4 regions of the Arthrobacter sp. StoSoilB20 genome follow, and region 4 is predicted to be linked to each of the others. Evidence: riboswitches for the same ligand, from Rfam matches in the RefSeq annotation. Region 4 holds a riboswitch; each other region holds the start of a gene.
What was found. Region 4 has a riboswitch for cyclic di-AMP ahead of LDN85_RS04130 (hypothetical protein). Riboswitches for the same ligand answer to the same signal wherever they lie in the genome.
Positions count from the first base shown of each region.

Region 1: it holds a riboswitch for cyclic di-AMP, as region 4 does, so the genes downstream of both, LDN85_RS05205 (M23 family metallopeptidase) here and LDN85_RS04130 (hypothetical protein) in region 4, are expected to answer to the same signal.
Region 2: it holds a riboswitch for cyclic di-AMP, as region 4 does, so the genes downstream of both, LDN85_RS20330 (hypothetical protein) here and LDN85_RS04130 (hypothetical protein) in region 4, are expected to answer to the same signal.
Region 3: it holds a riboswitch for cyclic di-AMP, as region 4 does, so the genes downstream of both, LDN85_RS02400 (NlpC/P60 family protein) here and LDN85_RS04130 (hypothetical protein) in region 4, are expected to answer to the same signal.

Region 1 is NZ_AP024651.1:1,102,746-1,109,992, reverse strand. It holds gene LDN85_RS05210 (C40 family peptidase) at 1-644, opposite strand, end outside; cyclic di-AMP (ydaO/yuaA leader) riboswitch at 649-817, opposite strand; gene LDN85_RS05205 (M23 family metallopeptidase) at 956-1,786, opposite strand; cyclic di-AMP (ydaO/yuaA leader) riboswitch at 1,791-2,032, opposite strand; gene LDN85_RS05200 (metal-dependent transcriptional regulator) at 2,218-2,913, opposite strand; gene serC (phosphoserine transaminase) at 3,207-4,337, shown strand; gene LDN85_RS05190 (MFS transporter) at 4,405-5,718, opposite strand; gene LDN85_RS05185 (DUF3027 domain-containing protein) at 5,762-6,388, opposite strand; gene LDN85_RS05180 (cold shock domain-containing protein) at 6,397-6,780, opposite strand; gene LDN85_RS21975 (hypothetical protein) at 7,191-7,247, opposite strand, start outside.
Region 2 is NZ_AP024651.1:4,461,379-4,468,625, reverse strand. It holds gene ald (alanine dehydrogenase) at 1-1,027, opposite strand, end outside; gene LDN85_RS20335 (helix-turn-helix domain-containing protein) at 1,234-2,451, shown strand; gene LDN85_RS20330 (hypothetical protein) at 2,679-3,965, opposite strand; cyclic di-AMP (ydaO/yuaA leader) riboswitch at 3,968-4,112, opposite strand; gene LDN85_RS20325 (hypothetical protein) at 4,242-4,472, opposite strand; gene LDN85_RS20320 (ATP-dependent DNA ligase) at 4,518-5,582, shown strand; gene LDN85_RS20315 (DUF6480 family protein) at 5,677-5,940, opposite strand; gene LDN85_RS20310 (alpha/beta hydrolase) at 6,061-6,891, opposite strand; gene LDN85_RS20305 (maleylpyruvate isomerase family mycothiol-dependent enzyme) at 6,891-7,247, opposite strand, start outside.
Region 3 is NZ_AP024651.1:497,741-504,987, reverse strand. It holds gene LDN85_RS02415 (PEP/pyruvate-binding domain-containing protein) at 1-1,516, opposite strand, end outside; gene LDN85_RS02410 (universal stress protein) at 1,538-2,575, opposite strand; gene LDN85_RS02405 (FAD-binding protein) at 2,990-3,682, shown strand; gene LDN85_RS02400 (NlpC/P60 family protein) at 3,878-4,663, opposite strand; cyclic di-AMP (ydaO/yuaA leader) riboswitch at 4,667-4,859, opposite strand; gene LDN85_RS02395 (copper resistance CopC family protein) at 5,010-5,642, opposite strand; gene LDN85_RS02390 (NCS2 family permease) at 5,757-7,199, shown strand.
Region 4 is NZ_AP024651.1:875,449-882,695, reverse strand. It holds gene LDN85_RS04145 (winged helix-turn-helix domain-containing protein) at 1-107, opposite strand, end outside; gene LDN85_RS04140 (response regulator transcription factor) at 761-1,501, shown strand; gene LDN85_RS04135 (HAMP domain-containing sensor histidine kinase) at 1,505-3,004, shown strand; cyclic di-AMP (ydaO/yuaA leader) riboswitch at 3,113-3,300, shown strand; gene LDN85_RS04130 (hypothetical protein) at 3,304-4,146, shown strand; gene LDN85_RS04125 (glycosyltransferase) at 4,317-5,561, shown strand; gene LDN85_RS04120 (MerR family DNA-binding transcriptional regulator) at 5,579-6,352, shown strand; gene LDN85_RS04115 (aminotransferase class V-fold PLP-dependent enzyme) at 6,349-7,247, opposite strand, start outside.

The DNA of each region.
Region 1 (7,247 bases), 230 kb from region 4:
TAGATGCCTACGTGCGCTCCACCGTTCTGCATGACCAGGTCACCGGGGGCAGGGGTGCTGGTGGGCTTCATGGCCGTCCAGGCGTTGACGCGCGGGATGCTGATGCCGGCCTGGGCGTAGACCCACTGGGTGAATCCGGAGCAGTCCCAACCGTTGGGGGTGGTGCCGCCCCAAACGTAAGGGTGCCCGATGCCGGTGTAGGCGATCGCGGCGAGGCCGGAAGCGGCGGCGCTGGAAGCAGCATCCTTGGCTTCGGAGGACTTGGCGGTCACAGCGCCTGCTGTGGCCTGGTCGCCGGAGGCCGAGGTGCGTCCGGTGGTCTGGGAAGCGCGCTGGACAACCTTGGGAGCTTCCTTCGTGGCCACTACGGGGCTTTCGAAGGAGACGGTTGCCGTGGGCTCTGCGGTGACTACCGCAGTGGTGACCATCTGCTGGGTGCTGGAGGCTTCCGACTTTGAAACATCGGTGTCTGCTGCCTGGGCCGGCAGACCAACGCTGAGGACGAGACCTGAGGCTGCTGCCAGGACAACAGCCTGGCGGCCGACGGTACCGGCGTTGGATGAAACAGCCTTGGAAAGCGAGTTCAAGGGGTTCGTACGAACCGATTCAGCGCGATGGCGCGCAGGGGTAGTGCGTGATGACACGTAGGTAGCCTCTCCCAATGCCTGCGAGGTGAGCTGTCGGATTCGGATGGGAGTCATCCGGCCGCGCTGCTTCAAGGAAGCTTTCGCGACTTAACCCCAAGGTCTTCTCACGAAGACCAGAAGTGGTTCCCCCGCCCCTGCCAGACGATTTATGCGAACGGACCTTGAGTAGTGGCAGAGCTAGGCAATCCACTCAAGTGCACCGGCCCCCTAAAAAGCCGATGCGCTTTGTACGGTACAACAGTTGAACGCGAATGTCACATTCAGGTCACGAGGCGTGTCACGAATGCGAGAGACGACCATCAAATGGACTAAAGCCAGCCCATGGGGTCAACAACTTCGCCATTGACCTGTACTTCAAAGTGGAGGTGGCAACCGGTGGAGGCGCCAGTGGTGCCGCTGAGCGCCACGGTGTCGCCGCGGGTGACCGTCTGGCCGACTTTGACGGTGAAGGACGACAGGTGGTTGTACGTGGTCTCAAGGCCGTTGCCGTGGTCGATGACCACGCGGTTGCCTCCGCCGTACTCGTGCCATCCGGCGAAGGTGACCTTGCCGGATGCTGCTGCGTGGACGGCCGTGCCGCACTGCGCCACGAAGTCCTGGCCGCGGTGGAAGTCGCCGGCGCCTCCGGTGAGGGGGCTGACGCGGTAGCCGAACGGGGAAGCTGTGGTCAGCGTGTCGAGGGGGCTGGCCATGGTGCCTGCAGAGGAGGCGCGCTGGATGCTGCCCGCGGACTGGGCGCTGAGCAGTTGCTTCAACTTGCCGTCGGGGTCGGCAGCCGTGGCAACCGCTGCCCGGCTGAAGTCGATTTTGGCCGATGCGGCCGCGGAGACCTCCGGCTGGCTGCCACCGGATACTGCCAGGGCAGACTCGGTCTGGCCTGATTCCGAGGTGGCCATGACGGGGCTTGTGGCCGGCAGACCGACAGTCAAGGCCAGGCCGGTGGCGGCAAGCGCAACTCCGGCCTTTTGCCCGACGCCACTGGCTGCAGCGAAGTCGGCAACCTGGCGCAACGGGCTCTTACGGCGGCGAACCTGGCGTTTGGTGTCGCGTGGCCGGATCTCCGATACGACGCGGGCTGGCCGCAGCTCAGCAGCGGGGCCCGACGCGCGGCGACGGCCCCTGACGTTCTGCGTTGTCAAACTCTATTCCTCTCTAAAAAGCCTGCGAAGTTAGCTGTCGGATTCGGGTCAGAGAGTTTCAAGACCCGGCCCGCACGAAGCGCTCACGGCACACAGGTATCCCAAGAGGGACATGCGTAAATGGGCACTTCTGCTGCGGACTTCACCCCAAGGCTGCTTCTTTAGACAGCCGCTTGTGGTTCCCCCGCCTCTGCCAGTGGTGGATGGCACACCTGTTCCGCTGGCAGAGCTCGGCTCCGGAACAGGTAACGCTTTGGTATCAGCGCTAGTAGATAACTATAGGGGATTAAGGCCCGCAGTAATAAATTCGTTATCAACAGGAACGGGCATGCGGGCGGCAACCCCTTATCACTAATCCCGAAAAACCGCAGGTCACGTGCTCGCCGGGTGCCTAAAAGTGAGATATGCCACCGTGCAGCAAGGCAGGTTTGTCAGCCAACGGAGACGAAGACGTGTGCCGCAACCTCAGGTGGGAGCTCCAGTGCACCTTCAATGCCTGGGACGCGGACGGAAATGTACTCCCCCACACGTTCCAGCGAGACCGCAGCGCCGGGCCTGATACCGCCCTCGTCCAACTGGGTAAGAAGTTCAGGCTCAACCTGGATGGGCTCCGCCAAACGGGTGACAGCTACCCGGGAGTTCGCCGCGTAACCCTCCATGGCCTGCAGGAGGTTGACGTCCACGCGGGGGAATGGCTGGGTGGCAAGACCGCCGAGCGCTTCCAGGCCCGGGATGGGGTTGCCGTACGGGGATTCCGTGGGGTGTTCCAGGAGTTCGTACAGGCGGCGCTCCACGCGCTCGCTCATCACGTGCTCCCAGCGACATGCTTCGTCATGGACATAAGCCCAGTCCAAGCCAATGACGTCAGCCAGGAGCCGCTCCGCGAGGCGGTGCTTGCGCATGACCTCGGTGGCGCGCTTCCGCCCAACCTCGGTCAGTTCGAGGTGGCGGTCGTTGGAGACAATCACCAGGCCATCGCGCTCCATGCGTCCGATGGTCTGGGAAACCGTGGGTCCGGAGTGCCGCAGCCGTTCGGCGATGCGGGCCCTGAGAGCCACGATGTTTTCTTCTTCAAGCTCCAAAATGGTCCGAAGATACATCTCAGTGGTATCGATCAGATCCGTCATCCAGCTCAGCTCTCCTCGAACGCAGTTCCTTGCGTAATCTCCACCGTACAGCGTCCCTTGCCGGGGTAGGCGGAGTGCACCGCCGCCCCTTGAACGCCAACCCCTAGCCTAGCTTATTTGGAATTACTCTGGATAATTCCGGTCGCATATGGTTTGCCGGCGTTCCACGTGGCGGACTATGACGGCCACAGGTTCCTGCCGTCGCACCGGGTCAGGCAGAATTGGGGTGTCGAAGGGGCAGTTGATGCCACCTGCCACGACCCATCTCTAGCCGATACCCATTGGAGCCACACGTGAGCGACACCAGCATCACCATTCCCGCCGATCTGCTGCCCAAGGATGGACGCTTCGGTGCCGGACCGTCCAAGGTCCGTCCCGAACAGATCGAGGCCCTGTCTGCCGCGTCGTCCACCATCCTGGGCACGTCCCACCGCCAGGCTCCGGTCAAGAACCTCGTGGGTTCGGTCCGCGAAGGACTCAGCCAGTTCTTCCGCGCGCCCGAGGGCTATGAAGTTGTCCTCGGCGTCGGCGGTTCCACGGCCTTCTGGGACGTCGCCGCCTTCGGCCTGGTCGAGAAGAAAGCACAGCACCTTTCCTTCGGTGAGTTCGGTTCAAAGTTTGCTGCCGCCACCAACAAGGCTCCCTTCCTGGATGCTTCCTCGATCATCAAGTCCGAGCCGGGCACCCGTCCAGTGTCCCAAGCCGAGGCCGGAGTCGACGTCTACGCCTGGCCCCAGAATGAGACCTCCACGGGCGTAGCCGCTCCCGTCAAGCGGGTCCAGGGCGCCGACGAAGGCTCCCTGGTCCTGGTCGATGCCACCTCCGCTGCAGGCGGGTTGGACGTAGACGTCGCCGAGTCCGACGTCTACTACTTCGCCCCGCAAAAGAACTTCGCCTCAGACGGTGGTCTCTGGCTGGGGCTGTTCTCCCCGGCCGCCCTGGAGCGCGCTGCACGGATCAAGGCGTCCGGCCGCTGGATCCCGGACTTCCTGGACCTGCAGACCGCCATTGACAACTCCAAGCTCAACCAGACGTACAACACTCCTTCGCTGTCCACCCTGGTCACCTTGGACGCCCAGGTGCAGTGGCTCAACAGCAACGGTGGCCTGGACTTCGCCAGCAAGCGCACTGCGGACTCGGCCAACCGCATCTACTCCTGGGCTGAGGCATCGGAGTACGCGACGCCGTTTGTCACCAATGCCGAAGACCGCTCCAATGTCATCGCCACCATCGACTTCGACGACTCCATTGATGCCGCAGCCATTGCCAAGGCCCTGCGTGCCAACGGTGTGGTGGACACGGAGCCTTACCGCAAGCTTGGCCGCAACCAGCTGCGCATTGCCACGTTTGTCGCCATTGAACCCGACGACGTTTCAGCCCTGCTCGCCAGCATCGACTACGTGGTTGGCGAACTGAAGAAGTAGGACCACAGACTGCTGGTCGGCGTCGTTCGGAGGTATTCCGGACGACGCCGCCGCCGTTTAAGGCGCCTTATCCGCCCTGCCGGCCCACGCCGTCGTCGTCCTCCTCGGTGACGGGACGGGCCAGCAGCGACTCCACCCGGAAATGCTTGAGTCCGCGCGCACGGCGATCAAAGCGGAGGCGCAGCTGCTTTGCGCGGATGATCCAGACCAAACCCACGACGGCGGTGCTGACGCCGGCCAGCGCAGCGACGCCGACGGACCATCGCGGCCCGCCAACGTTGGCCACCCATCCCACCAACGGTGCTCCGATGGGAGTACCGCCCATGAAGATGGCCATGTACAAGGACATGACGCGCCCCCTCATGACAGCCTCGGTGGTGGATTGGACATAGCCGTTGGCGCTGGTGATTAGCGTCAGGGCGAACAGGCCGCAAGGAATCAGGGCCAGGCCAAAGAGCACGGCGTTGGGAGCCAGTGCTGCCAAAGCGCTGGCGACACCGAAACCACCCGCTGCCGCGAAGATCAACCTCAAGCGGGGCCGTCCGCGTCGGGCGGCCAGCAGGGCACCGGCCACGGATCCGATGGCCATGACGGAGTTCAGGAGTCCGAATGCTCCGGCGTCCATGCCGAACTGAGTACCCACCATGGCTGCGATGAAGAGGGGGAAGTTCAGCCCGAAGGTGCCCACGATGAAGATGGCCACCAGGACAACTTGGATATCGGGTCTGTTGCGGACGTAGCGGAGGCCCTCCCGGATCCGCCCTTTGCCCGCGGCGGCGCGGGGCTGGATCCGGAGCGAGGACACCGGGATGAGCTTCAGTGCCCAGAGCATGGCGACAAATGAGACGGTGTTGATCAGGAAGACCCAGCCGGGACCCACCACCACCGTGAGGACGCCGGAGACGGCCGGTCCGATCATCCGCGCGACGTTGAAGGATGCACTGTTGAGCGCCACGGCGTTGGGCAGGTATTCGTCGGTGACAAGTTCGGAGACGAAAGTCTGGCGCACGGGTGCATCCAAAGCCGTCACGATCCCCAGCAACAAGGCAAAGACGTAGACGTGCCAGAGTTCAGCCACCCCCAGCAACACCAGGATGCCCAGGCCGGTGCTGAGCAAGGCCATGGCCACCAAAGTGATGAAGAGCAGTTTCCGCCGGCTGTAGCGGTCGGCGAGCAGTCCGGCCCAAGGGGCAAGGAAGAGTTGGGGACCCAATTGAAGGGCCAGGGTTATGCCCATGGCCCCTGCGTCGTGCGCGGTCAGGTGGTCAAAGACCAGCCAGTCCTGCGCGGTACGTTGCATCCACGTGCCGATGTTGGAGATCAGGGCACCGAAGAACCAGATGCGGTAATTGAGGATTCCGAGTGACCTAAAGGTGGACATCAGTGTCCGCCTTCGCTCTGGTCACCCCGGGTTTCCGCAACGCTTATTCAGCCCCGGTTTCGTACTGGTCCTCGTCGACGTCCGCGTCGATGTCCTCGTCAACGTCCTCGGAACCTTCCGGGTCGGCAGCGGGCCCGGTCAATTCGTCCTCGTCGGCCTGCACGGACTCTTCCGTGACATCTTCCACGGTTTCCTCCACCAACGGAGTCTCGTCCTCAGGCCGGACGCGCTTGGCCCACGGCACCCATTCGGGCGCCAGGATGGAGTCCTCCGAGGGCAGCAGCCCAAGTTCGCTCACGGTGACGATCTTGGAGCGGGAGTTGCGGGTCACCACTGCGTACCACTGCCACCCGCCGTAGCCGGCGAGCTTGGATTCAAAGAGGTGGGTCACCACACGGTCACCCTCCGACTTGGCACCCAGGTGCGACCCGATTTCGCCAGGGTTGGCAATGCCTTCCACTGCCTCGCGGGCAACATCGACGGCGGCAGCAAGGTAGGCGTCCGGCTTGCCGGTGCGCCACACGGGCAAACCGGCGCGCGGCTTGTCCGCAACCGGCTTCCGCGCGGGGGCTTCCCCGAGGCCAGGAGCCTGGGCAGCGTCGGGGCCGGCCGCAGGACTTGCCTGGGCGTCCCTTCCGGCCTTTGTATCCTGTGCGGATTCCGATGTCATGGCCGGTCCTAGGCTTCCAGCTCGTCGGCGACCTTGCGCAGCGCCAGGCTGATGGCCTTGGCTTTGTTGCCGTCCGGGTATTTACCGGAGGACAAGGAGCCGGAGAGGTTGTCCAGAACCGTCACAAGGTCCTGCACCATGGGTGCGAGGTCCTTTGCGTTCATCCGTTTGGCCTTGGCAATGGACGGCGTCTTTTCCAGAACGCGCAACCCCAGCGCCTGGGCTCCGCGGCGGCCATCAGCCACGCCGAACTCCACACGGGTTCCAGCCTTAAGCTCGGTTACTCCCGCAGGCAGGGACGTCTTGGGAAGGAATACTTCCTGGCCGTCCTCAGCCGCGAGGAATCCGAAGCCTTTTTCCTTGTCATACCACTTGACCTTGCCGGTAGGCACGTAATCAACCTTCTTCGTTTCTTGCTCTGGGAGACACGTCGGGCCAATCACCGCATCCGCAGGGTTCTGCGGGATCGAGGGTGGCAGCCCGGTCCGTGTTGGTCTATTCCTTCAAGGTTATCCTGCCCGGCCCGCTATTCCCGCTTTGCCGCGTTCCCTGAGGGCCGGATGAGGACCAAGACGGCCGTTTACTTCTCTTGAAGCACCGTGATAACCCCTGAAAGCGTGTTCCCAGCAGCAAGGCGCGAGTCCGCGGGTGTGCATCCGGATCAGACCCGCTTCAAACTCGGCGACCATTCCCTGGACGTTGAACAACAGCATGCCTGACCGGTCAGTGGGGTCGTGGGTGCTTTCACGGAGACTCAGCATAAGCGCCCTTAGCCGTCAGCTCATGGGCATCGTCCCTTGCATCAGGAAGAGAACAGGGCCAGCCGGTCCAGCTTGGTGACCACGAGCGTATCGCTAGC
Region 2 (7,247 bases), 1.2 Mb from region 4:
TGAGGCCGGCGGCGAGTGCGGGGTCGCGGTCGAAGGCTGCCTTGACGCCCAGGTTGGCCAGTGCCACGGCGTAGCGCAGGGTGACGTTGGTCAGTGCGTACGTGGAGGTGTTCGGCACGGCACCGGGCATGTTGGCAACGCAGTAGAAGATCGAGTTGTGGACCTTGTACGTCGGTTCCTGGTGCGTGGTGGGGTGCGTGTCCTCGAAGCAGCCGCCCTGGTCTACGGCGATGTCCACCAGGACCGAGCCGGGCTTCATGCGGGCGACGAGCTCGTTGGTGACCAGCTTGGGTGCCTTGGCGCCCGGGATCAGGACGGAGCCGATCACGAGATCTGCGTCGATAACCGACTTCTCGATCTCGTAGGCGTTGGAGGCAACGGTCTTCAGGCGGCCCTGGTAGAGGGCGTCGAGTTCGCGCAGCCGGTTGATGTTGATGTCCATGATGGTGACATCGGCACCGAGGCCCAAGGCCATGGCGGCGGCGTTGGTTCCGGCAACACCTGCGCCGAGGACAACAACCTTGGCCGGACGGACGCCCGGTACGCCGCCCAGGAGGACGCCCTTGCCGCCGGCGGGAGCCATGAGCGAGGAAGCGCCGACCACGACGGACAAGCGGCCTGCTACCTCGGACATCGGGGCGAGCAGGGGCAGGGTGCGGCCTTCCTGCACGGTTTCGTAGGCGATGGCCGTGACGCCGGAGTTGATGAGCTCTGCGGTGAGCTCGGGCTCTGCGGCGAGGTGCAGGTAGGTGAAGAGGATGAGGCCCTTGCGGAAGCGGTGGTATTCGGCCGCGATGGGTTCCTTGACCTTCATGACCATGTCCGCACGGCCCCAGACGTCGTCGGCCTCGTTGACGATTTCAGCGCCGGCGATGGAGTATTCCTCGTCGGTGATGCCCGAGCCGAGGCCTGCGCCGCGTTCAACCAGAACAGTGTGTCCGTGCGTGCGGAATTCGTGGACACCTGCGGCCGTGATGGCTACGCGGAATTCGTTGTTCTTGATTTCTTTGGGGACGCCGATGATCATCTGTGGGCTCCATCGTTAGCGGCCTCTTCGGCCGAAAAATGTGTTGCGGGCTGTGATTCCAGAATAAATCCGGCTGTGAGGCAGGCGACATGGGCTCCAAGGAGGGCGCAAGTAAAACTCCCGGAAATTCAAGGATCTGGTCTGTCGCAGCTCGACATTTGTCGAGCCCTGAAGCGTCAGGTGTCGCCTGCTGTTGGTACGCTTCAGTGATGCAGCAAGACGTGGAACAGATCGTCGAGCGGGTGGCGTTGAAGCTGGGCCGCGGCCTCTCCCTCGAGGACCTCGACGGCGTCCTCCTCGCCTACAGCTCCAACCAATCCCACGCCGACCGCGTCCGCGTGAACTTCCTGTTGAGCAAACGCGTCCCCGGCGACGTCAGCCTCTGGCAACTGTCCCACGGCATCGCCACCGCTGTGCGTCCCGTAGTGGTTCCCGCAAACGAGGAACTGGGGATGTTGGGCCGGGTCTGCGTCCCGCTCCTGGTGCGCGGATTCCGCGTGGGCTACTTGTGGGTCCAGCTGGACCTTGAAGAGCAAAGCGCGACGGCGATACTCGCCGAGTTGCCCGGCGTGCGTGACGAGCTGGACCTGTTGGCGGGGTTGCTCCTTGATTCCAACACGGCAGAGTCGGAGTTCCGGCGCAGGCGTGAACAGGAGTTCCTGGCGGCTTGCAGCGGTGAATCGAATGCCGTGGCTGCCGTGGCCGGGTGGAAGGAAATCCAGGGCCGGGGTCCGTGGCAACTGGTGACCATCCTGGACGCGGAAGGTGCGAGGTCCGACGTCGATCCTCTCGCCGCGACCCTGACCCACCGTTCGGCCGCCCTGCAGTCCACCATCGGTGTCAACGCCGCGTTGTTCAGCGCAGGAACCGAAACGCATTCAGTGGTGCTGTTCCGCGAGTCCGGTGGCCGGGCGGACCATGCGCAGGTGCTGGTGCACTACCAACTGGAACTCGCCAAACGCGCAGGACGGACTGTGGACCGCGTGATCCTGGGCATCAGCGAGCCGTTCCAAGTGATACGTCAACTGGCGGGGGCGTACCGGCAATCGAAGGTTGCGGCGCAGGCGGCAGCTGTGGACAAGCCTCTCGGCGAGCTCGTGGACAGCCGGAACGTGGGTGTCTACCAGCTTTTCGACCGGCTCCTGGCGCCCGGCGGCTGGGACGACACCGGCTCAGTGCACTTCCGGACCCTGGAGGACCAGGACAAGAACGGCGAACTCCTGCCCGTGCTGGAGCTCTTGTATGACAGCGATGGCTCAGTGCAGGACGTCGCGGCCAAACTTCACCTGCACAGGAGCAGCATCTACAACAGGCTGGGACGGATCCGCCAGCTGATCGGTGCTGACCCACTCAGCGGCTCGATCCGCCTCGAACTGCACGCCGCCTTGAAAGCCCGCCGATGGGCCGGCCGGCCAAGGATCTGAGCACTGAACGGGGCACTGAGCGCTGAACAAGGCACTGAACGCGATTGAGGCAGGCCCCCAATGTGGGTGCCTGCCTCAATGAACTGCGCTAAACCGTGCCCGTTACGAGCGCCTCAAGCGCTGGCAGCTCCAACGGCCCAACCGACGCCGGAACGTGGCCGTGCGGCTGCTGCTGCAGTACCGGCTGTGCCATCCGGCGTGGGTGGTGATGCGGGGCAGGCGCGTGCTCATTTGAGGGCGTCCTTTGCTGCGTCAAGGATCTCGTCGAGCGCAGACTGCGTGGGCGCCGGCGTGGACGCGCCGGGCTTGCCCGTTGGCTTGGGCTTGGAGGTCTGGGTAGGGGTTGGTGTTGGCGTGGGCGTCGAGGTAGCCGGAGGGGTGGTGGGTGCCGGGGTGGTCGGCGCAGGCGTGGCCGGCGGCGTAGTGATGGTGTCCGATGGCACGTCGGACGGTGCCGGTGCAGGCGCCGAGGGCGTGGGTACCTGACTGGTGCCCGGTGCCGCAGCGATGGTCGCCGGCACTGCGGATGGGACCCAGACGGGGTCAGCCAAGGAAACCTTAGGCGTGGGAACGGACGACGGCGACACTGGCGCAGGTGCCTCCGGAACCGTGGCCGGTTGGCCGGCCGCTGACGTCGCAGCAGCTGAGGCAGACGGAGAAGATGCCCTGGAGTAGGAAGCACTGGGGGCTGGTGATGCGGAACCCGAATTCCTGTCGGCACCGCTGGCTTCCTGGGCGGGCGCCTCCTGGCCGAAGAACGGCAACTCAAGGGCCTGCCCCACAGTGCCGGCCGTCAGGACCAGGCCGAGCGCGCCTGCCACTACGGCCATACGCTGGCTCATGTGCTTGACCGAAGCCGCCTTCTGCAGGACTGCCTGGGGCTCCCGGCCAAGCGGGGACCCGCCCAGCCCTGATCGTGAACCCTGCCCGGAGCGTGAACCCTGCCCGGAGCGTGAACCAGTGGTGACGCCGGACTGTTCCCTAACGTCCTTTCGGCTTGCCAGGGAAGCCGATGCCGTGGCTGCCGCAGCAACCCGCGCCGGGGATGTGGCGCGAGCCTGCAGAGCAGGTGCAGCCGAGACGGGTACAGGCACTGTGTGGGATTCGGGGGTGGCTTCAGGCGCCGGATCTGCGGACACCAGGGGAATGGCGGCTGTGGCCGGCTCCGGTGTGGTGGGCAGGGGGTTTGCCGGCTGCTTGGGAGCCTGGACGATCGGAATGGCGGCCGTCGGAGGCCCGGGCGTGGTGGATACGCGGGCTTCTGCTTGCGCGGCCCGTTCCCGCTCGGCTGCACGCGCAGCCGCCCGAGTTGTGGGCGTTGCGATGGTGGGGGCCGCCGCAGCGGTGGCGCCCGGCGTCGTGCCTGAAATTTCGGGTGCGGCAGTCCCGGGCGTGCCGGAATCCGGCTGCAGGCTGATATCGGCTCCGCTGGGTTGGGCCCGACGGCGTCCGGTTGGCTTGGTGCGCTCGCCGTCAATTCGGGCGCGGCGCGGCTGATCCATGGTTGGGGACATGGTGGTTGCCTCTCAACGCCTTCGAGGTTAGCTGTCGGGTTCGGACGAGGCCGTCCGGCCGCAGTAGCGGCTTCACCCCAAGGACTTGGAAAAGTCCGGGAACTTGTGGGTCCCCCGCCTCTGCCGCGGGTCTGGCGGATTCCGGAGTGCGGCAGAGCTCGGCGTCATTCCGGAAGCGGCCCAGCGGAGATACGGGTCGCCCTACGACGGTACATGAGCAGGAAAGTAAAGTCACATTAATATAACGGCCGGTAGGTCTCTGCCGGCGGGAGGGCCTTAGCCCTTAGGCTTCGGGGCCGGAGCGGGCGCCGGGAGTTCGTGCTGGATCCTTTGGATCTGGTGGGCCTGGTGCGTTTCCGGTCGGAAGATCTCGTCGGCGATTCCCAGCATCCCGTCGGCTGCGGCACGCCTGACACCCCGGCGGTTCTGCCGGGAAACCCAGTACCAAGCCATGGCCAGGAGGGCGGGAACTCCAAGTACGGCCGCCAACACGGCCAAGATATCCATCGCCTAAGACTAGCTTCGGCGTGCACCGGCAGGTAGACATTGTTTATGGACCTGCCCGTGATGCCACCCGTCTCGCCCATGCTTGCCAAATCCGTCCCCGCCATCCCGGACGTTGGGCACTACGAGCCCAAATGGGACGGCTTCAGGACCATCGTCTTCAAGGACGGGGATGAAATCGTCCTGGGCAGCCGCAACGAGAAGCCCATGACCCGCTATTTCCCTGAACTGGTGGAAGCCCTGCGGAAGAACCTCCCGGACAAATGCGTGATCGACGGCGAGATTGTCCTGATCGAGGGCAACCGGCTTGAGTTCGAGGTCCTGCAGCAACGGATCCATCCCGCGGACAGCCGGGTGAGGATGCTGGCCGAAAAGACTCCGGCGTCGATGGTTGCGTTCGACATCCTTTCCCTCGGCGACGACGATCTGATGGGCAGGCCGTTCTCGGAGCGTCGCGCCATCCTTGAGCGTGCGCTCAAGGCAGCAGAGCCGCCCGTTTACGTCACTCCCGCAGTCACGGACCTGGAGCGTGCGCAGGAGTGGTTCGTGCAATTGGAAGGCGCAGGCCTGGATGGCGTGCTGTCCAAGCCGTTGGATGGGACATACCAGCCCAACAAGCGCGTGATGTTCAAGACCAAGCACGAGCGCACCGCCGACTGCGTGGTGGCCGGATTCAGGTGGCATAAGACCGCTAAGGTCGTGGGGTCCATGCTGTTGGGTCTTTATAACGACGGCGGCAAACTCCAGCACGTCGGGGTGGTTGCCTCCTTCCCCATGGCGAGGAGGGAAAGCCTGGTGGCAGAGCTTGAGCCTTACCAGGTGGACCTCAGCGAGCACCCGTGGGGCGAGTGGGCCAGCCAGGGTGAAGGGGTTGCGGGATCCAGGATGCCGGGCGCCCAAAGCCGGTGGAGCGGAGGCAAGGATTTCTCCTTTGTGCCATTGCGTCCCGAACTGGTGATCGAGGTGGCGTACGACTACATGGAGGGGGACAGGTTCCGGCACACCACCCAGTTCCGCAGGTGGCGGCCGGACCGGACCCCCGAAAGCTGCACGTACTCACAGTTGGAAGAGCCGGTTGCGTACGACCTCGGGGAGATCCTGAGGTTGCCGTAGCTGGCCTGCCTGGCCGTCCCGCTTCGACTGCCGTAGCTGGCCTGCGTAGCCGACCTGCCTGGCCGTCCCCTGGTCGTTCAGCCGTGGCAATGCGTTACTCTTCGTGTCCTTGATCGCTGCTCATGCTGCCCTCGGCCGGCGGGGTTTCTCCCGGCGGCACTCCACCGCCGGGTTCCAGGCCGGTGACGTTCCCATCGAGGGGATCGGGGTTGGCAGAGGCGGCGGGATCGTCGTCCTCGTCCTGGCGCATGTCGGGATCCTCGTGGATGCTGTCGGCGTCGGCGGTCGTGTCGAACGGCCCTGTAGCGCCGGTTGCTCCGAAGCCCTGGGTTTCCTCATTTGAGTCTTTATCAGTCACAATCAGCCCTTTCGTAAGCAAACTTACTAATGCGCTTGCTTTGCCAGCCTAGCCGGGAGGAGCGGACTCAACAAGCAGGCCAAAGCCAGGCGCCGGCGTCGTGCGTTAGAGCATCAGCGCTTAGCGGTGCGGCGTTGTGGCGGCGACGAAACTCCGGATGGCGTCGGCCACGGCTTTGGGTCGCATGTGTTGGGCCACATGGCCGACGCCGGGAATCTCCACCAATCGCCCCTGCGCAACTGCCCTGGAAAGCCGGAGCGACCACTCCGGCCCAGCTACGTGGTCGCGGCTTCCCCGCAGGATCAGGACGGGCACCTTGATGCCGGCGAGCCGCTTCTCCGTGGGGTAACCCATCATGACCGGAAGCTCCGTGAGGTACCACCGCGGACCACACTTGAAGTAATCGGAGATCACAATCCAATTGGACGACGCGCTCTCGCGGAGCAGTCCGTCCAGGAAGAGCGCCAAGGACTGCCGGCGAACGTTCTTGTGCCGGGAATCCACCACCGGCCCCATGAGCACCACCTGCCGTGCCTGCTCAGGCGAGTGCAGCGCCGCTTCGATGGCAAACTGCACGCCCATGGAGTGCCCCACCAATACGTAGGAACTGATGCCGCAGGATGCCAAGGCCCCGGCGATGAAGGCGCCGTAGTCCTCCACGGAGAGCTGCCTCCCGGGCTTCGGAGTCCCGGCGAATCCGGGCAGGTCCAGCGAGTACGTGGGTGCATCCGCTGCCAGGACGGTGTGGAGCCGGGCCAAGTACCGGTGCGAAACTCCGATCCCATGGATCAGGATGTATGCGGGCGCGTCGGGACTGGACACGGGTCCGGTGCCTGCATCAAGCCCGGCGCCGGGAGGCGGTGTTCCCTTGGCCCAGAGGATCCGCCCCTTCAGGCCCAAAACCTCGACGTCGGCAGAGAGCAAAGCCTCCACAGTTGCGTGCGTTTTCATCAAGCCTGCCGCTGCAGGAATACCGGAGCGCCGGGGCCGCTGAGCTCGTCCGTCCCGATCGGGCGGCCGGACACGGCAAGCAGCAGGGCTATGGCTGGTCCTTCAACGGCCGGGCCGTCTCCATGATCGAAAGCTGCGTCAGTGGCCACCAGGCGCCAGCCTTCGGTCACTTCCTTGCCTCCGCCCATCTTGGTGCTGGTCCGCGCTTGGTATTCCAGGGCCGTGGCCACGTGCGCCGCCGGGTAATCGCGGCGCAGCCCCAACGGACGCCGAATGTCTTCGCCGTGGACGAATGCTTCCACCAGCCGGGTAGCCAGACCTGCGGGAGGCCCGGAAGTGCGGGAAACCACTGCCTG
Region 3 (7,247 bases), 380 kb from region 4:
GGACGGCCAAGGCGGCCCGCAGGTCCACTCCGAGCTTCTCCACCCGCTTCATGGCTGAAGCCGGGCGGAACAGTCCACGGAAGAGTGACTCCGGAACGCGGTACCTGGCCGCGACGGGAGCTATGTGGCGAATCAACTTCAAGGGCGTCCTTGACGTCACTGTAAAGCGTGGATCGTCAAAGAGGCCACGTATCAGGGTGGCCGAGCGGGCCTCCATGACGTCGAAAACGCGGGGCACGATCGCACGCCCGATCCTGCTCCGCACTACAGCGGTGAGGTCGAAAAAAATGCGCTGCCCGGCCTCGTAATACGGCGGAGGTCCGGAGCGGGGATCGGGGACGTCGAATGCGGCTGTCCTGGCTACCGAGGAGGCGATGAGCCGGATGCCGGCCAGGCCCATGGGCGTGAGCGGTCTGGTCAGTCCTTGGGCGAGGCTGAAGTTCAGGAAGGCGTGCTCTCCGGGTGCAGGAGGGGTTCGCGTGGTTTGCGGGTACAAGGTAGTGATGGGCCTGGCTTGCGTGAGCCACAGTTTTCCGTCCTGATCGATGGCCCATTCAGTGTCCTGCGGGGCCCCGTAATGGATTTGGACCTTCCGGCCCAAGTCCGCGAGCGCCAAAATCTGAGGATCACTGAGGCAGGGCTGTGGATCCTCCTGCCCATCCCGCCCGGATCCAGCGGCCCGTTCAAGGCGTTCCGTGCCGCCTCCAGGGATTGGCCTGATCTCCACTTGCCTGTCCCCGACGGCCCTTTTCACAATGGCGTTGTGGCGAACGTCAACAACGTACTGATCGGGATTCACGGCCCCGGAAACCACGGCCTCTCCCAGGCCCGGGCTGGCGTCAATCACTGTCTCGTGCCGGTTTCCCGTCACGGGGTTTGCAGTGAACATAACCCCAGCGGTTGCTGAATCCACCATCTCCTGCACCACCACAGCCAGGGTGACCGATGCGTGATCGATCCCGTTGGTGGTCCTGTAGGTCACCGCACGGTCTGTCCACAGCGAAGCCCAGCAGCGGCTCACCGCGTCCAGAACCGACTCCACGCCAACGACATTCAGGAAAGTGTCCTGCTGGCCGGCGAAACTCGCGAAAGCCAGGTCCTCGGCGGTGGCAGAAGACCTGACGGCGACGGGGACATTGTCTCCCATCTGCCCGTAGGCGGCCCGCACCGCTTCGGAGATCACGGCAGGGACGCCGGCCTCGAGCACCAGCGACCGGGCATCTGCGGCAAGCCCGTTCAGCTGGTCCAGCTGGGAGGCAGAGGTCCCTTTCAAGGCCGCAAAGACCTTATCCAAACCAATAGCGGACAATGCGTAACGGTAAGCCGCGGTGGTCAGGCAGAAGCCGGGCGGTACTGGCAGGCCGGCACCGGCCAGCTCACCAAGGTTGGCTCCCTTGCCACCCACCTCCGGGAGCATTGGCCCCCGGATTCCGGCGATGTCCAGAATGAACAGGGAGCCGTGCGCGTCTGTGACGTGCCGATCCTGCTGCTGTTCCCCGGTCTCCTGGCCTTCCATGGCGATGCAGGTTCCGCTCCGCTACGCTGCCCCGAGCATGGGGCCGAACTTGTCACGGTCAGCAAGTCGTGGGTCTTCACGGTCAGGGACAACCAGCACTGGTCCCTTTGCATGGTGCAGTACGCCGTCCGAGGTGGAACCCAGGAGCATGCCCGCGAAACCACCGCGGCCACGTGTTCCCAGCACCACCAACTCGACGCTGCGGCTTGTTTCCACCAGCACGTCCACCGGAGAGCCGTCCCGGAGGTCAGTCTCAATGGCCAACTGCGGGAAGTGGCTCCTGAGCCACGCCACCCCGGCATCGAGCTGGACCCTGATGTCGGCAAAGAGGGCGTCGCGGTCCAATGGCGCCGGCACCCAGGCCAAAGACCCGCTGTACTGCGGTACGGCGCAAATGACGCGGAGCTTTGCTCCCATACGTTGTGCTTGCTCGGCTGCCTCAAGCACTGCCACACGGGCTTGCTCGGAGCCATCCACACCCACCGCAACCACGTTCTCCACAGTGCGGGACCCGGCTTTGGCGTGCTCGGCCTTGATGTGCTTGTCCTCCGTGTTTTCGCCCAGCCTGTCGGCGCAGTACAAGGGGACAGTAACCGTGGGGCACTTGGCGTGGGCGGGCAACGCACTGCTCACAGAGCCCAAAAGGCGTCCCACAAAGCCACCGCGGCCCCGGCTTCCGGAAACGAGGAGCGCGGCGTCTTCCGAGAGATCCAGCAAAACACCGGCAGCGTCGCCGTTTTCCACGGAAGCGTCGACGTCGATGGCGTAACCGGAAACCTTGTCCATGGCCTGCTTGATGATCGCGTCCGCGCCTTCGCGAATCACCGAATCATCCACGGTTGCGTAGCCACCGTCCAGGCCTGACGCGGCAAAGATTGGCACGGAGTAGGCCGTCACGATGTGAAGCGGCAGCTGACGGCGCTCCGCCTCGCGTGCGGCCCAAACCAAGGCACATTGTCCGTGCTCTGAACCGTCCACTCCAACGACAATGCCACCTGGCGCCACTGCCTGGTCCTGGCCGTCCTGTGGCTCTTCACTGTCTCTGCTGTGCTGGTCCATGGGGCCCGCCTTCCACCTGCTGCTTGATGTTCCGGCCATTCTGCCAGAGGTTCTCCACCACAGATTCCCTCACGGCTTCATTGTCAATGGCCGGGGCAGAAGAAACCTGGTAATTCCTCCTCCCAAGGCCCACTATTCTCGGTCGGCACCGCCGAATCAAGGCGACTTTGGGCTATGTGCATAACGGTCCGGGCTCGGTTGCCGCGACCCCATTTTGCGCTGCGGATGAACACCGGAAACACGCAGACGTCCGAGGCTATCCATGGCAGAAAAAGTTCGGTAGTGTTCGATTCACCGAATGGCCGGCAAACGTGTTCCAAACCACACTCCGGCCATTTATTTGCGGCCGCTTGGGGACTCGGACGCGAGCCCACGCGATGCCGAACGGCACACACGTCAAGGAGGAACCAAGCAGTGTCACTCACGCCTGATTCCGCCACGGAACGCACCACCACCGTGGTCATCGGAGCCGGCCTGTCCGGCTTGGCAGTTGCCAGTGAGCTCAGCCGCTACGGCGTGGGCTCCATAGTGGTGGACGGGTTCGGTGCGCTGTCGGCAACTGGCCCTTCAGTCCACACAGGCATGCTTCAACGCTGTGATGCCGGCGATCCCGCAGCCATGCAGGAACGCAACGAGATCCTCCGCCACCTGCGGAACTACGCCGCCAGCCATCACCTGGACGTCCGCAGCACCACGCGGGCGGTGCGCCTTGATTTCCTGGGCTCAGACCCCTCCCAGCAGATTGGCTACGGCCTGGCCGCGAGTATGACCACTGCCGGCCTCAGGACAGGGCTCCACGCCTCCGGCCCCCTGGAATCCACGCGCCGCCAATGGGCCGTGCACACTGCCAGCGGCGTCCTTTTGGCCGACCACATTGTGGTGACACGCTGTGCCCAGAGCCAGCTGCGCCGCATGCTGGCGGAACTGGGCATAGCGATCGGCCAGAACCTGTCCGCGGCCATGCGGGCTGTCGGAATGCACCTCGTCGGAGTCGGCGAACTCATCACGCCCACACCGAAGGAAGTGCTTCGGCAGGCAAAGGCCGTAGGCCAGACGATCTCATCCAAGGTCGCCCTTGCCGCAGGGCCGGGCATAGCCACCGCTTAGCGGACAAAGGCTCCGGGGCCGCCCCTGAAGCGCCGTTTGGGCGAAGAAGGACCCTCCTGCGCCCGGATTCATGGCGCGCCCTACCGGCGTCGAACCTGACTCTGAACTTTTACTCACATAACTTAACGCCAAAGGCCGGTGTCCTCGAAGATTGGTTCTTCGGAGACACCGGCCTTTGAACTGAAGCGTGAGGCTTTATGCGCCAGCGCGTACGTAGGTCAGGGGACCCGTAGCAGTCAACCAGCTGATCGGGTGGATACCCGTCTGGTTGCCGTTGATGCCACCGCTGATTGCCTGGCCGTTGCCGATGTAGATGGCAACGTGGCCGGACTGGACGATCATGTCACCGGGCTGGGGTGAGCTGACAACCTTGCCGTAGTTCATGAACTGCATGGGACCGAGGTCGCCAACAGGGATGCCTGCCGAACCGAGGGCCCGCTCCACCATGGCGGTGCAGTCCTGCATGATGCCGATCTGGGCGTAGGCCGAGGCAACCATGGCAGCGTTGACGCCACCGACGGCCGGGGCAGCAGCTGCTGCAGGAGCAGGAGCAGCGGCGGCCGGAGCGGCAGCAGCAGCCTTGGCAACAGGAGCCGTTGCAGCTGCGGTGGTGACTGCAGCCTTCTTGGCGACGGGAGCCGGAGCAACCGGAGCCGGCTTTTCGATGACCGGAGCTGCTACGGAAGCAACAGCAGGACGCTCGAAGTTGACGGTGGCGGTGGCCAGTGCGGTCACAACCTGGGTGGGAGCCTCGGAAACGGTCTCAGCGACCGTGGCGGGGCTGGAGTCCCGCTGAACCGGAGCTTCAGCTGCGTGGGCAGCAATGGAGCCGGTCAGGACAAGGCCAGAGGCTGCTGCGATGACCGCTGCCTGGCGGCCAGCGCCGGAAGCGTTGCTGGCGACTGCCTTGGAGATCGAGATGAACGGATTAGGACGTACGCTGTCCGCCTTACGACGGCCGCGAAGAATGCGTGAAGACATGAAAGAGCCTCTCCCGATGCCTGCGAGGTTAGCTGTCGGATTCGGATGGGAGTCACCCGGCCACTACGCCCCGCTGTTACGCGGAAGCTTCGTGACTTCACCCCAAGGCACGCTCGAAAGCGACCTAAAATGGGTTCCCCGTCTCTGCCGTAAGGTTTGTCTGCGAACGGATTCCGGACTGCGGCAGAGCTAGGCAATCAGGCCGGAAGTGCCCGCTACGTGGAACAGGCACAGGTACAACCGTACGCGATGATCACGCCGAAGTCACATTTAAGTAACGAGAACCATGCTTCTGGCGTGTCGCGGTGACCATTTCGAGATCTTCGCAGCTACGTAGAAAACCCCGTTATTCCGCGGCAGAATCGCCCTCAGAGTCATTTGACGCAGCCAGTTTCCGGCGTGCAGTAACAGCCAGAAAAATAACGAGACCAACAGCAACCACGGCCAGCCCAACAATGCTCCAAGGGAAGGGCTGGGAGGCGTCGGCGGCAGGCTCGCTCTTACCTGTTGCCGGCGCCCCGGTTCCTGCGGTGGGCACAGCTGCGGAGGATGAAGCCGGGGCCGACGGCGAGGCACCTGCCGAGCCACCCGGCGTCGTGCTTCCTGCGGTGGCGGTGAACGTAAAGGTGCCCTCGATGGGGTGGGAATCGCTGCTGACGACGCGCCACACGACGGTATATTCGCCGGCGGGAGCGCCTTCGCGCAGCTTCTGAACGGCCTGGTTGTCGATGATTTCCACAGGTCCGTCGGCCCAGTTTTCGCCGGCCGCCGTGACCGTCACGCCCGAACCGATCGCGAGCGGCCGGTTGTTGAACGTTATGGAGACCGACGCCGGAACTTCCGCCACCGCTGTGCCGTTGGCCGGCGTCGTGGATTCTGCGACGTCGTGGGCAGATGCCGGGGCCGCGGAAAACAGCAGGGCAGAGGCGAAGGCAAGAGCGGCGACGACGGCGGCCAGAAGCGGGCGGATGGTACGCATGGGGCGGTTTCTCCTAGTGTTGGCTTCCTTACAGACTAGGCGAATCGTCCGGAGGCCCTTTACCGGACCGCATAGGATTTGAAAGCACACTCCCCTCGATCCCCGGAGTCCTTCATGCTTAAACAAGGTTCGGCAGTAGACCGCTACTTCAAAATTACTGAACGTGGATCCACGTACTCACGGGAAATTCGTGGCGGCTTCGCGACGTTCTTCGCCATGAGCTACATCGTGGTGCTGAACCCGTTGATCCTCTCCGGGGCTGATTCGAGCGGGGCGTCCCTCGGATTCACCGCCGTCGCCGCCACCACGGCGTTCGTAGCGGGCATCCTGACCATCCTCATGGGCGCCTGGGCCAAGCACCCGTTCGCCGTGGCAACAGGATTGGGCGTCAACGCGTTCGTCGCCGTGACAGTGGCCTCGCACCCGCAGCTGACCTGGCCGGACATGATGGGCCTTGTGGTCTTGTCCGGTGTGACCATGCTCATCCTGGTGCTCACCGGTTTCCGCACTGCCGTGTTCAAGGCCGTTCCGGAAGCCCTGAAGACCGCGATCGTGGTGGGCATTGGCCTCTTCATTGCGTTGATCGGCCTGGTCAATGCAGGGTTTGTCCGGCGGATTCCCGACGCTGCCGGAACCACGGTTCCCCTGGGACTTGGCGTGGACGGCAAGCTCATGGGCTGGCCCACCCTGGTGTTCGCAGTGGGCCTGATCCTGACCATCGCGCTGGTGGTCCGCAAGGTCCGGGGCGCCATCCTGATCGGCATTGTGGTTTCCACTGCACTGGCCGCCATCCTCGAATTCACCCTCCATATCGGCCCCAGCTTTGACGGCAAGAACGTCAACCCCCGCGGTTGGTCCCTGGTTGCCCCCACCCTTTCGGAGTGGGGCGCCCCGGACCTGTCCCTCATCGGCAAGGCCAACCCGTTCGGCGCCTTCGAGCACTTGGGGTTCATCGCCGCGGCACTGCTGGCGTTCGTGATCCTGCTGAGCATCTTCTTCGACGCCATGGGCACCATGGTGGGCCTGGCCAACGAGGCCGGAACGGTGGACAAGGACGGCAACATCCCCAACGTTGACCGCGTCCTCCAAGTCGATGCCCTCGGGGCGATCGTGGGCGGCGGCGCTTCGGTTTCCTCCAACCAGATCTTTGTTGAGTCCGGCGCCGGGATCGGCGAAGGCGCCCGCACCGGCCTCGCCTCGATCGTCACCGGCTTGCTGTTCCTGGTGGCCATGTTCTTCACCCCGCTCATCAACCTTGTCCCGTTCGAAGCCGTAGCCCCGGCCCTGGTGGTTGTGGGCTTCATGATGGTTTCCCAGGTGGGCAAGATCGATTGGCAGGACTGGGGCGTTGGCATCCCGGCCTTCCTCACCATTTCCCTGATGCCGTTCACGTACTCGATCGCCAACGGCCTTGGCGCGGGCTTCATTTCCTACGTCCTCATCCGCACTTTCCAGGGCCGCGCCCGTGAAGTCCACCCCCTCATGTGGGCCGTGGCAGCTGCCTTCCTGCTGTTCTTCGGCATCGGAACTGTGGAGGAGTTGTTGGGGGTCAAGTAGGGAAGTCCGAGATTCCGGACACCCGGGTGATTGGATCGCTGGTTTTAG
Region 4 (7,247 bases):
GGAGCGTAGCCGGGGCGGTTGCCGAAGCCGGGGCGGAGCCCTGCGTTCGATGCGGCCTTGTTGGCGTTACGGACGGAGATGTGGACGTATCCAGATGCAACTGACATGGAGTGCTTACCTCAAAAGTGAATAGCCGTCATCGCGGCTTCGAATGCTGGTTGTCCCCGCAATGAGTTTGGGGAGGGGCGCCCAACGCTGGGCTAGGGGGCGAATGCCTGAAACTTCTTGGGGTGGAAAGTTAGGCTTGCATTCGACAACAGCGGTCATCATGGCCAGCGGGTGTGCTGGGCCAGGTTGCTGCGGCTGCAGGTGCTGTTGAGTTCTTGTTCACATTGGAAGTGTGCAACGTAACAATGGCAACACGCAAGTAACAAAGCGCAGAACCGTCCACATTTTGAGACGGAGAGGTCTATTGTGCCGTAAATCACAATTCAGTCGAGGGGATAAATGAACGCCATTTCATTCGGCTCGAGCAAGAAATAATTGCAATCCAGTGAACATTCTTCGGCCAATGGGGCATCATGTGCACTGACATTCCCGGGAACAGCCCGGCTGCGGAATCTCACGATCTGAAACACTTGTTGTCCAATCGTGGACGGCCCACTTCCGAAAAATCCGGACAAAAATCTGCTACAAGCCGTAGAAACAGGATTGCCAAGCGTTTCGGACACGCTGACTCCCACCTCGCTAGTGTTGACTTCACAGCATCCTCACAGGACGGGCAAAGCGCTGGCTAACCAGCAGAACGGAGAGTTGTCCCATGGCCTCCTCGCACTCCATGACCAACAACCTGCCCCAGCTCTCCCACCCTGATGGTTCTCCGATCCGCGCCTTGGTGGTGGATGACGAACCCAGCCTCGCCGAACTCATGAGCATGGGATTGCGCATGGCCGGTTGGTCTGTGTCCGTTGCCGGCGATGGTCCCGGGGCCGTGAAGCTGGCCAAGGATTTCCGGCCGGACGTCCTGGTCCTTGATGTCATGCTGCCCGGTTTCGACGGCGTGGAGGTCCTCAACCGCATCCGCGCCTTCGCCCCGGAAGTGCCCGCCCTCTTCCTCACCGCCAAGGATGCCGTGCAGGACAGGATCGTCGGATTGGCTGCCGGCGGCGATGACTACGTCACCAAACCTTTCAGCATGGAAGAAGTCCTCCTGCGACTCCACCGGCTGGTCCAGCGTTCGGGCGTCGCTGCCATGGACACCGCGGAACTGGTGGTGGGTGACCTCACCCTGAACGTGGACACCCGCGAAGTTACCCGCGCAGGCGAGGACATTCCCCTCACGGCAACCCAGTTCGAGCTTCTGCGCTACCTCATGGAGAACCCCAAACGGGTCATCAGCAAAGCCCAGATCCTGGACCGCGTGTGGGATTACGACTTCGGTGGGCAAGCCAACATCGTGGAGCTCTACATTTCCTACCTTCGCAAGAAAATCGAAGCCAACCATCCGCCGATGATCCACACCATTCGCGGCGCCGGCTACGTCATCAAGCCCGCGGACTAGGCGTTGAGCACACTTTCAGGAGTGGCCAGAAAATCCGGCCGCAGCTGGCTGAACCCCTCCACGTGGCATTTGCGTACCCGGCTGGTCCTGGTGGCGATGGCACTGCTGGTCGCTATCTGCGGGGCGGTAGGAGTGGTCAGCTACGCCTCCATGGACATGGTGTTCAACAAGCAGCTCGACAGGCAGCTCGAGCAGGCGTCCAGCCGCGCGAACGACTTCGGCAGGCCGCCGTCGAACTTTCCCTCCTCACCTTCGGGGAAGCCGGACCCGCTGGAGGCCAGGGGGCAGGCCGCCGGAACGCTCAACGCCAGGATCGACGGGTCCACTGTCCGCAGTTCAGGGCTCATTGACGCCCAAGGCAACCGTGTTGCGCTGTCCCCCGCGGATGAGCAAGTGCTGTTGGCGCTGCCCAAGAGCGGTGATCCGGTGGATCGTTCCCTCTCCAACGGGGACTATCGGCTGGTAGCGGTCGAGGCCCCCTATGGCGACGTGATCGTCACGGGCCTGCCTCTCGCGGACAAACAGAGCGCCGAGGCCTCACTGGTCTGGACAATGGTGTTGGTCTCGCTGGGCGGGCTGGTGGTCATCGGCCTCGCCGGCACCGTCATCATCCGCCGGACCATGCGGCCTCTGGAGCAGCTCTCCGAGGTGGCCACCAAGGTTTCACGTCTTCCGCTCGACGCCGGTGAAGTGGCACTTGCGGTGCGCGTACCGCCGTCGGCCGCCCATCCCGGAACGGAAGTGGGCAGCGTAGGCCATGCCCTGAACCTGATGCTGAACAACGTCTCCAGCGCTTTGGAAGCCCGCCAGGAAAGCGAAACCAAGGTACGCCAGTTCGTCGCGGACGCCTCACACGAGCTCCGAACGCCGCTCACTGCCATCCGCGGTTACACCGAACTGCTGAGGATGACCGAAAGCTTCACTGACGACGGCCGCAAATCCCTGGCCCGCGTGCAAAGCCAGTCAGAGCGGATGACAACGCTGGTGGAGGATCTCCTGCTGCTCGCCAGGTTGGACGAGGGCCAACCGGTCAAGGTTACCGATGTGGACCTCACCCAGTTGGTGATCGAAACGGTCAGTGACGAGAAGGTCATGGCGCCGGACCACATATGGCAACTGCAACTGCCGGACGAACCCGTCACGGTCCGCGGCGACTCCACCCAGCTGCACCAGGTCCTGGCCAATCTTTTGTCCAATGCCCGCAAACACACCGATGCCGGCACTACCGTGGTTACGGCCGTCATGCTCTCCGCCGATGGCAGCGCAGTGGTGACCGTGACAGACAACGGGCCGGGCATTCCAGAGGATTTCCAAGGCCGGATCTTCTCCCGCTTTGCCCGGGCGGATGCCGCGAGATCGGGGTCTGAAGGGACGTCGGGGCTGGGGTTGTCGATCGTGGAATCCATCGTCGAAGCGCACGGCGGTAGCGTGGAGGTCACGTCGCGCCCGGGTCGAACCGAATTCGCCCTGCGGCTACCTACCGTCACCGCCGAAGGGATGTAACGAACTCGGCAAGGCGACTCACCGGCGTCGTGATCTCTGTTACCTAAATGTGACTTCTGCGAATTCCTCCTGTACCGTCGAAAGGGTGGGTCGCCCCAACTGGCCCGCATCCGGGATGCGCCGAGCTCTGCCACTTCCCGGAGTCCGTTCTTACTCCGAGGCAGAGACGGGGGACCCAGAGTCTCCGGGCCCAGGCATTTATGCCGGACCCTTGGGGTGAAGCCGCAGCGACATGCGCGGCCGGATGACCTCATCCGAACCCGACAGCTAACTCCGCAGGCGCTGAGAGGTAATCACACATGTCTGAATTTAACGATCAGACGCGCCCTTCCGCGCGTCACCGCGATGAGCACAACGCACCGTTGACCAAGTCGCAAACCGTCCTCAAGAACGCTGCCCGCCAAGGTAAGTCCGGCCACCGCATGTCGGTTGTTGCCGGCGTCGTGGCCGCCGCGTTGGGCGTCGCATCGCTCGGTACTGCTGCCAACGCCACCCTGAACCTCCCTGAGGCCAGCCGCGTTGCAGAGACCCAGGCAGCTGCCCAGGTCAGCACTAACAAGACAGCCGAAATCTCCGCTTCCTTGGACGCAGCCGCCGCAAAGGGCGCTGCCGACCGGGCAGCCGTGGACAAGGCCGCTGCTGAAAAGGCTGCCGCCGAGAAGGCCGCCGCCGATCAGGCTGCTGCTGAAAAGGCTGCCGCCGAAAAGGCCGCCGCCGACCAAGCCGCTGCGGAGAAGGCAGCTGCTGACGCTGCAGCCAAGCAGGCCGCCGACGCCGCTGCTGCCGCCGAAAAGGCCGCCGCCGAAGCCGCTGCTGCAGCCCCGAAAGCCGTGGATGACCCCGCCGCTGCCAAGGCCTACGCCGCAAGCATCCTGGGCAGCTACGGCTGGAGCGCCGGCGAAATGACTGCCCTGAACACCTTGTGGGAGAAGGAATCCAACTGGAAGACCACTGCCACGAACGCTTCCAGCGGCGCGTACGGCATCGTCCAGTCCCTGCCTGCTTCCAAGATGGCCTCTGCCGGTGCTGACTGGCAGACCAACTACCAGACCCAGATCAAATGGGGCCTGAACTACATCAAGGAGCGCTACGGATCCCCGTCGGCCGCCCTGGCCTTCCACTTGGCCAACAACTGGTACTAAACCAGGCAGTTTGAAGACCGCGCCGGTTGCCGCCGATCGCACCAGTCCCCACTGGAGCGAACGGCGGGAACCGGCGCGGTCTTTGCATTTCACAGGTGACCGCCGTAGCTCACAGTGACGTCACAGCTTCCGCCTAAAGCCCTCATAATTGGCGAGCCCATGCTGGAGATATGACGCTCACAAATCCAACCACCAGCGCTCCCCCACGACGGTTCCACTCCGCGCGCTTCGGTGGCGGGGCGTTGCCTGCTTCGCAGCCGGAACTCTTGAACGTAAGGCCGGAGAACCCGCAGTTGCCCAGGCGCTCCCCCGTGGACACCGGGGCCGGCGTCCCCGTTCTCGATCTCACCGTCCCCGTGTTCAATGAGGAAGCGCACCTGGAGAAGAACCTCCGCACGCTTCACGGCCATCTCTCCGGCACTTTTCCGCACACTTTCCGGATCACGGTCGCTGACAACTCCAGCACGGACAGCACCCTAAGGATCGCCGAACGCCTGGCACGGGAACTTCCGGAACTGCGGGTGGTCCGGTTCCAGGAAAGAGGGCGCGGAAACGCCCTCCGCCGCCTCTGGCAATCCTCACCGTCACCCGTGCTGGCCTACATGGAAGCGGATCTGTCCACGGATTTGTCCGCCTTGGCTCCCCTCCTTGCGCCGCTGCTTTCAGGCCACTCCGACCTGGCTGTCGGCACGCGCCTGGCACCTGACTCGCGCGTGGTCCGCAGTGGTGGCCGCGAATTCACCTCCCGCAGCTACAACGCCCTGCTCCGCACCGTCCTGGGCACACGCATTTCCGATGCCCAGTGCGGCTTCAAAGCCGTCCGCGCGGACGTTGCGCACCTTCTCCTCCCGCATACCAAGGACGACGGCTGGTTTTTTGACACCGAGCTCCTCGTCATCGCCGAACGTTGTGGTTTACGCATTCATGAAGTCCCGGTCGACTGGACCGATGACCCCAACTCAAGTGTCGACGTCGTACGAACCGCGCTTGCCGACCTGCGGGGCATGGCGCGGCTGACCCGAGACCTTCGCCCCGGACGTTTTCCGGTCAGGGAGCTTCGGCTAGGACGGGACCGGACGGCTCCCGGAACCGGACTTGCGGGGCGTGTGCTTGGTGCGGTGGCGTGGACGTCGCTTTATGCCCTGTTCTTCGTGCTGCTCCGCAGTGTCGTGGATCCTTTGCCGGCGAACTTCATCGCCCTTGCCCTCATGGCCTCGACTACCCGCCTGCGCATCCAAGGACCGGTCATGCTTCTCCTGACGACGCTGCTGAGTACGGCTGCGCTTGCGATCCTGCCGGTAATGACGACGGCGGACCGCTGGCTTGAAGGAGCCGTGCTGGCTGCCGCTGGACTCGCCGGGCATATCGGCGGGTATGTGGCTGGCCGAAGAAGGCTTGCACCTGACGTTACGTGAGGATTTAGCGTATTCCCATGGGAACAGCGGAGAGCGGACAGTGGAGTATCGGCGAACTCGCCAAAGCCTGCGGAGTCAGCGTGCGGACACTCCATCACTACGATGAGATCGGCCTGCTGACCGCGAGCGGCCGGACGCCTTCCGGTCATCGACGGTACGGGGAGGGCGATCTTCGACGACTGTACCGGATCAGGGCCCTTCACATGCTCGGGATTCCGCTTGCTTCCATCACGACAGCGCTGGATGGACCCGGGAACGATGATGATGATCTCGGTTCCATGCGTGTCCTGCTGGACCGGCAATTACGGCATGTTCAACAGCACGCCCAACAAGTCCAGGCGCTTCAGGACCGGCTGGGTGAGCTGTTCAACCGACTGGACGCTCCAGCCATGCCCACCGCTGCCCAATTCATGTCAACTTTGGAGATGATCACCGTGTTCGAAAAACACTTCACACCGGAACAGCGTCGACAGCTTGCGGAGAAACGCCAGGAGCTGGGAGCAGAGAAGATCGAGGACTCAAAACGTCAATGGACCGCGCTGGTGGAAGAAGGCCTGGAGCATGTCCGGGCCGGTACTTCCATCTCGGATCCGGCAGTGCAGGAGTGGGTGCATTCCTGGGACCGCATCGGGGAGATGTTCCATTCGGGCGAGGATACAAAAACCGCGGCCCGCGCAGCCTGGCAGGAGAACGCCCAAACGATCAGCGCAGACCTGCCCTGGAGCGCCGAAGACCTGGCCGGCCTGATGGGGTACCTGCACAAAGCGAGGGCGCACGAGCCCCAGGCCTAAACTTCGGGCTCGACCTCCACAGCACCCCTGACTGCTGCAATGGAGGCGGCAACATCTCCGGCGTCGGTGGTCCAGTTGCTCACGGAAATACGCAGGATTTCACGGCCACGCCACGAGGATCCGGACATCCACACCGCGCCCTCGGCCATGAGCCGCTGCGTCACCCGGTGCGTCCGGTCGTCGCTGCCGAAGCTCACCGAGACCTGCGTGAACACCACATCGTTGAGCACCTCGACGCCCGGAATGGCGGCGAGTCCTTCGGCCAATGCCCGGGCGTTGGCCGCGAGGCGCTCAACCATGGAGATCACGCCATCGCGGCCCAGTTGCCTGAGTGCGGCCCATACGGGAATGCCACGGGCCCGGCGGGACATCTCAGGGACTTTCTCCAGCGGATCCCCCAGCCCGGTTTCGGTGGCTATGAGATAGCTGGTGTGGACACTGAAAGCACGCCTTAGGGATTCTGGCCTGGAGACAATCGCCAGGCCGCAGTCATAGGGGACGTTCAACGTCTTGTGGGCGTCCGTTGCCCAGGAGTCCGCGTCCTCCACCCCCGTCAGCCGACCCCGCAACGTGGGGCTCACAGCGGCCCACAAACCGAACGCCCCATCCACGTGCACCCAGGCTCCCCGATCATGGGCCACCGCAATGGCTTCCTCCATGGGATCAAACGCACCGGAATGCAGGTTTCCCGCTTGGAGGCAGACCAGCGAAGGCCCGGGCTGTTGGTCCATGGCCTCAGCCAGGGCATCGGGAAGGATCCGTCCTTGGTGGTCCGCCTCTACCGGAACGCAGGCCCCCAAGCCGAGGTACCGCAACGCCAAATCCACTGCAGCGTGGCGCTCCCGGCCGGCAAAGGTGGTGATGCGCGGGGCGCCGGTCAACCCAAGAGCCTCCA